Regions from separate parts of the Paenibacillus sp. sgz302115 genome, predicted to be linked through region 2. Evidence: riboswitches for the same ligand, from Rfam matches in the RefSeq annotation. Region 2 holds a riboswitch; the other holds the start of a gene.
What was found. Region 2 has a riboswitch for cyclic di-GMP ahead of AC0LWN_RS19695 (thiamine pyrophosphate-binding protein). Riboswitches for the same ligand answer to the same signal wherever they lie in the genome.
Positions count from the first base shown of each region.

Region 1 (3,372 bases), on a different contig from region 2:
GTGATCTCACTCGCCGATCTGGAGAGCGAAACCCCCGATCTAGTCGCCAGAAAGATACTCGGCACTATCCTGGGCGGCGAGAAATCAGGAATTAAAGCAGGCACCGAGGATAAGCTGACTGTGCAATTCGCCTTCAAGGAAACCTTCCAGCCGCAGAACTACTACCAGGGCGACAAGCTGAAGCTCACCTGGAACTTCGAAGCCAGCCAAGGGGCCGGCGAGTTTAAATAAGCACACACAAATAAAATAATCGAGGAGGGTTTACATTATGGGTATTAAAAAAACATTGGGCTTCGGTATTGCGTCGGCAGCTTTGGGATTGTCTTTGATCGGGGGAGGCACCTTCGCTTACTTCAGCGACACTGCGCAGAGTACAGCAACCTTTGCTGCCGGCACGCTGGACCTGAATACCATTCCAACGGAGATCGTTAATCTCAGCAACCTCAAGCCAGGCGATATTGCGGTGCGCAACTTCACACTGCAGAACAGCGGAACACTGGATATCAAAGAGCTGAAGCTCGCCAGTGCATACACAGTAACCGATGCAGGAACGAATAACGGTGCGCAGGATCTCGGGGATCATTTTAAAGTGAAGCTCCTGAAAGACACCTATGTCAGCGGCGATATTACCAATTATGTTCTCGGAGAGATTTCGCTCAAGGATTTGAAAAATACGTCAAACTATGATTTGATCAGCACAGGCGCAATCCCTGGCGGCATCAGTGCCGGACAATCCAAGGTGTTCAAGGTAGCCTTCGTATTTGTCGACAACGGTCAGGATCAGAACGTGTTCCAGGGGGATAAATTGTCCCTCACCTGGACATTCAACGCCAAACAAGGCCCCGGTGAATTGAAATAAGCCTCATCCCGCGCAAAAACGGCGTATCCTCCCTCATCCGGGCGGGGTATGCCGTTTTTCTTCCTGCTCACCGCTTTGCTGAAGCATTGATTTTTGTCCGTTATGCGAAAATTTGTTATACTGTTAACAAAAAATGCGGAGGGGCGTTTAATCGTGCCGGATAATATGGGTAGCCGCATCCATCAACTCCGTCTGGAAAAAGGCTTGTCCTTATCCGAGCTGGCTGACAAGGCTGATGTGGCGAAATCATACTTAAGCAATGTTGAAAGAAATATTCAATCCAACCCCTCAATTCAATTCATTGAAAAAATCGCCGATGCGCTTCAGGTTTCCATCCATACTCTCCTCTATGGCGAGCCCGCAGATACGGAAGAGCCGCCCCTGGACGGCGAATGGTTCCGGCTCGTTCAGGAAGCTATGGCCTCAGGCATAAGCAAACGGGAATTCAAAGAGTTTCTGGATTATCAAAAATGGCGGCTGGAGCAGAAGGATCAATAGTTCGAGAAATATAAGGATACAGTATAGTGTGATACTTATACTTTCTCATATTTGCAGAAAAGGACACAGCGGATTCCGCTGTGCCCTTTTCCGTATATATCCCTGCATCGAAAACGCCCTACATGACCTGCAATGCCTTCTCGCCCAATGCTTTCTCACTGAAAAACCGGCGGATCTCCTCCGCCCCGATGCCCGCCTTCCTGGCCGACATCAGCAAATGCACCCATTCTAAATCCAGATCAACTGTCTGCAGTTCTCCGTTATTCCCCTGGTTGGACTTTTCCAAGATATCTCCTCCTAGAATATTTGCGTCCCCAGGCAGTCCGGCCGTCGTAGTATTTCTACATTAGACCCGAGACTTTGTGCCCCTGCCTTTCAGCAGGTTTACCCTTTACTGGACCCTTTACATGAAAGGATCTGGCTAGAAACTAATGTAACCGTTACCCGCAATAACATTATACAGAATCTCACAGAAGAAGTGTGTCGATTTTCGGATTTTTTTTTGCTAAGTCGTGCAAAAGATTAGCTTTTTTTGCAAGGCTTTGTCCGGGTAATAAAGCTTGTGAGACTGACCATGAATTGCATCATAGTAAACGATATCCGTTATTCATCATTCATGGGCTGAATCATGCCGTTTTGCGAACGGATTGCACGAAAGTATGAATTGATTACACGCCTCGAAAGTAGCACAATAAGATGAGAAATGAAACCGCAAACATTGCAGCTCCACCGGGCGCTGACGCCTAGTGCCGCACGTGGGGTTCATCCGTTGGGAGGATGCATTCATGGCAGTCAAAGAGCCCTATAACGAAACCATTTGGAGTAAATATCACGGACCCAATCTGGGCTACATTCAGGAAAAATATGAACAGTTTGTTAAGGACCCCGCTTCAGTAGAGCATCATTACCGCGAGCTTTTTACGGTGTACGGACCTCCTCCGCTCACCCCAGATGTTTTGCCGGCTCCGAAGCCTGCGCTTTCGGGAGATACGGAGTGGCTTAGAAAAGCCGTAAGAGCTTCCAAGCTGATTGCCAATATCCGTATATATGGCCATATGGCCGCTAATATTGACCCGCTTGTCCGGGGGAACAACCCCATGGCGAAATGGCTGGAATACGAAACCTATGACCTCACCCGCGAAGACCTGACCGCGCTGCCCGCATCACTGATCTGGGAGAACGCACCGGATGAAGTCAAGACCGCCTGGGATGCCGTTCACCGGATGCGCCAGGCCTATACCCGGACCATAGCCTACGAATTCGGGCATGTACACGAAGAGCAGGAGCTGCGCTGGCTGAACAGCCAGGCAGAGTCCACCAGCTCGCCCGCACCCTTGACGAGCGGTGAGCGCAAGGAGCTGCTGAACCGTCTGATTCAAGTGGAGCAGTTCGAAACCTTCCTGCACAAAACCTTTGTCGGCCAGAAGCGCTTCAGCCTGGAAGGCAATGACGCCCTGGTGCCGATGCTTGATGAGATTGTCCGCGCTGCCGCACATGATGGCGCAGAGCATATCCTGATGGGCATGGCCCACCGTGGACGGCTGAATGTGCTGGCGCATATTCTGGGCAAGCCTTATGAAATTATTTTCTCGGAATTCCACCATTCTCCGAACAAGGAGCTGTTCCCGTCCGAAGGCTCCATGGGGATCAACTATGGCTGGACCGGAGATGTCAAATACCATCTGGGCGCTGACCGGGCTGTCCGTGAAGGGGAGACGGTACGTACCCGGATCACGCTGGCTAACAACCCGAGCCACCTGGAATTCGTCAACCCTGTCGTTGAAGGCTTCACTCGCGCGGCCCAGGAGGACCGGAATACGGCGGGATTGCCAAAGCTTAATACTAACAAGGCTATTGCTGTGCTGATGCACGGCGATGCTGCTTTCCCGGGTGAAGGCATTGTTGCTGAGACGCTGAATATCGGCAAGCTGAGTGGATACACCAACGGCGGCACGGTGCATATTATCGTCAATAACCGGATTGGTTTTACGACCGAAAGCGAGGATTCCCGGTCC
Region 1 is NZ_JBVYOK010000013.1:23,992-27,363, forward strand. It holds gene AC0LWN_RS21635 (TasA family protein) at 1-231, shown strand, start outside; gene AC0LWN_RS21640 (TasA family protein) at 269-859, shown strand; gene AC0LWN_RS21645 (helix-turn-helix domain-containing protein) at 1,025-1,357, shown strand; gene AC0LWN_RS21650 (anti-repressor SinI family protein) at 1,476-1,643, opposite strand; cyclic di-GMP riboswitch class I at 1,672-1,756, opposite strand; gene AC0LWN_RS21655 (2-oxoglutarate dehydrogenase E1 component) at 2,143-3,372, shown strand, end outside.
Region 1: linked by a shared signal. The riboswitch ahead of AC0LWN_RS21650 (anti-repressor SinI family protein) and the one ahead of AC0LWN_RS19695 (thiamine pyrophosphate-binding protein) in region 2 are both predicted to bind cyclic di-GMP.

Region 2 (3,372 bases):
CAAAAGGTAGCCGACACGATTGAAGCACTCTCACAAAATGCCCGCGGCATCACGATGATCACCAAGACGATAACGGAAATCGCCGAGCAGACGAACCTGCTGTCGCTCAACGCTTCCATTGAAGCCGCCCGTGCAGGCGAACATGGCCGGGGATTCGCTGTGGTGGCCCAGGAGGTCCGTAAGCTTGCCGAGGAATCCACCTCCTCAACCAAAGAGGTGTTCAGTCTGGTGCGCAGCATTGAGAGCGACATCAAGCAGGCGATTGAGCATATTGCCATCAACGAGGAAGTCGTTCAGGTACAGAATGAAATGATCATTGAAACGGCTAATATTTTCGCTCAAATTGTGCAAAGCGTTCAATACATAACCGAGCAAATCGCTTCATTCTCTGCTGAAAGCGACCTTATGCTGGAGAGTGCGCTCAGAATTTCCGGGGCCATCGAAAATATCTCCGCAATTACCGAGCAGACAGCCGCAGGCACCGAAGAGGTCTCCGCATCTATGAACGAACAGATCAATGCCCTCAAGTCCGTTGCCGAAGAGACAGAAAAGATGACCCAAGCTGTATTCCAGTTGCAAAAAACAATCCATATTTTCAAATTTTAGGCATCCCCTGCAATGCTGCCGCTTGAGCAAAAAATGCTCATGCGGCAGTTTTTTTGTGTTTACAATTTTCTTGATGTAATATTCACCAAACACTGAATTTTCGCAGTATAAAATGATATTTTCAATTTGCATTTATATCTGTATAAGCTGAGCTTGAAAAATGAATCCAAAGGACGATAATGCCGCAAGGAATGCTTGTACGATTATGATTGGCAACTGGAAGTCTAAGCACTCCCACAGTTCCGGCCATCCTCCGTAATAACTATCAATAGCACCATGGTCCGGCATTTCAAATCCCGTTTGCATTTTAGGACTTTTTCACCTGGGACTTTATTATTTTATTTCCTGCATTAATATTCACTTGACATGCAAATCAATAAATGTCGTTAATCGTTATATTCGTCAAATTTCGAGCTTATTTGATCAAATATATTGACAAAAGCAGCGCTAGGAATATATTGTAAAGTAAAATTATGCTTTATTTCATTAATAAAAATATATTGGCAAAATTCTCCGAAAGGGAATGACGCAAAGCCATGGATCTACAGTCTCATGCTTTCCCGGGACCATGACAGCCAGGTTGCTCAAGAACCGGAACGTCTGTATTATGTTTCTCTCGTTCAACCTGGTTATTTAGCAGCTGCCTGTGCTCCTTCTGAGTGCAGGTTTTCTATTTAAGCTAAATAAATAATAACATTGGGTGGGGTGGATTTTCTGAAAACAGTCGCAGATTATATGGCTCAGGCACTACGAAACCTCGGTGTAACACATTCTTTTGGCATAATCGGCAAGTCTATTTGTCCTGTAGTTCTGAAGATGGTTGATCATGGCATTGAGTTTATTCCCGGAAGACATGAATCCAGTTCCGGGTTCGAAGCCGCAGGTTATGCTCTAAAAACCGGCGGCCTTGGAGTGGCCTTCGGCACCTCCGGTCCAGGCGGAACCAATCTGCTTACCGCTGCAGCGCATGCCAAGGCGAACAACCTTCCTGTGCTGTTCATTACCGGCCATCAATCCATCAAAGAGCTGGGGATTCCCCAGTGCCAGGATTCTTCGAACTATCTTGCCGATCTGGCGGATATGTTCAGACCCGCAACTCTTTTCAGCAAGCTGGTTGAACGCGGAGATCATTTCAGCACCATATTTAATCATGCCATTTCGACGGCTTTAAGCGGTAAACGTGGTCCTGTCCACCTGTGCATCCCTTTTGATGTGCAGACAGAACTCCTTGAAGAGTGCCGGATTGTGATCCCTGAACGGGAAAGTCTGATCAGCCACAGTAATTTCGAGCGGGTAATCACGGCTATCAATCAATCCAGCCATCCCCTCATCATTGCCGGCAAAGGCGTCAACCGCTCCGGAGCGCATAAAGAGCTGGTTCAGCTCGCAGAGACGTTCAATATTCCTGTTGTGACTTCTCCAGGGGGCAAAGGCGCTATTGCCTGGGATCATCCGCTGTATCACGGTCCAATCGGTGTCGGCGGCTGCAAGCATGGCGAAGATTTATTGAACCGCAGCGATTTGTTCATCGTGCTCGGTTCGCGGCTGAGCGATATGACAATCTGCAATCTCAAGGCGGAGAACCATCCGCAAACCTTGATTCAATTTGATGTCGACCCTACGTTTGTCGGGAAAATATTAAACTCTCCTACCATCTCTGTCAGCGGCGATTTGCGTGATAATCTGGCGTTCTACCTGCAGAATATCGATACCAGCAGCATTCCGGCACGTGAACCGGAGACATCCCCGCGTTATACAGAAGAGCTGCCTGTATTGTCCAAGCTTTCTCTCGCTTCGGTAATGAGCACACTGAGCGAACAGCTCCCTTATAATAACACCCTCTTTGTTGATGACGGCAGCCATGGCTTCAATGCCGTGAAATGGTACAACGTGAAGAAACCTGGCAGCTTTGTCTTTGACGCCTACTTTGCCTGCATGGGCAATTCAATTGGCATGTCTATAGGCGCTAAGGTGGCCTCTCCTGAGGAAACCATTGTCTGCATTACCGGCGATGGCTGCTTTATGATGCTCGGAACAGAAATCAACACCGCCGTGTGCAAGAATATTCCGGTCATCTTTATCGTGGTGAACAATATGCAGCTCGACATGGCATTGAAGGGTATGCAAAAAACTACAGGCCGGATTGACGGCACCCTCTTTGAGGTTCCAGTGGATGCGGTAAAATTCGCCGAATCGCTGGGCGCTACGGGCTATAGATGCGAAACTGCAGAACAGTTTACTTCAGCGCTGAATGAAGCAGTTGCATCGAACCGTGTCGCTGTCATTGAGCTGTTGACCGACCGTGACGAAGTGCCTCCTACGGCCCACCGTACCTTGAATCTCAACTAAGAAGAACCATCTGCACCATCACACTATAGGGGGCGTCTTTCGTGAAGAACAATATCAACAGTGGTTTTGAGCATTTCTCCAATCTGTCCGGCGATTATGGCGCCAAGGCGCTGGCTCCGGTTAAAGAGCATTTTCCCGAATTGGCTGAGTTTATTATGGGCAATGCCTACGGCGATATTTTCCAGCGTACTGCTATCGGTTCTGATTGGAAGGAAATCGCCGTCATATCCTCGCTGATTACGATGGGACAGTACGAGCAGTTGGGAGTCCATTACGTGATGGCGCTCCGTGTGGGAATGACCGTGGAGCAGATTAAGGGCATTCTGCTGCATCTGGTGCCGGTTATCGGCGCTCCAAGAGTCATTTCGGCCTTTAATGTGCTGCTCGACACGCTGGAGGAAATCAAATAAGTTCTTT
Region 2 is NZ_JBVYOK010000011.1:7,955-11,326, forward strand. It holds gene AC0LWN_RS19690 (methyl-accepting chemotaxis protein) at 1-606, shown strand, start outside; cyclic di-GMP riboswitch class I at 1,099-1,194, shown strand; gene AC0LWN_RS19695 (thiamine pyrophosphate-binding protein) at 1,312-2,955, shown strand; gene AC0LWN_RS19700 (carboxymuconolactone decarboxylase family protein) at 2,997-3,365, shown strand.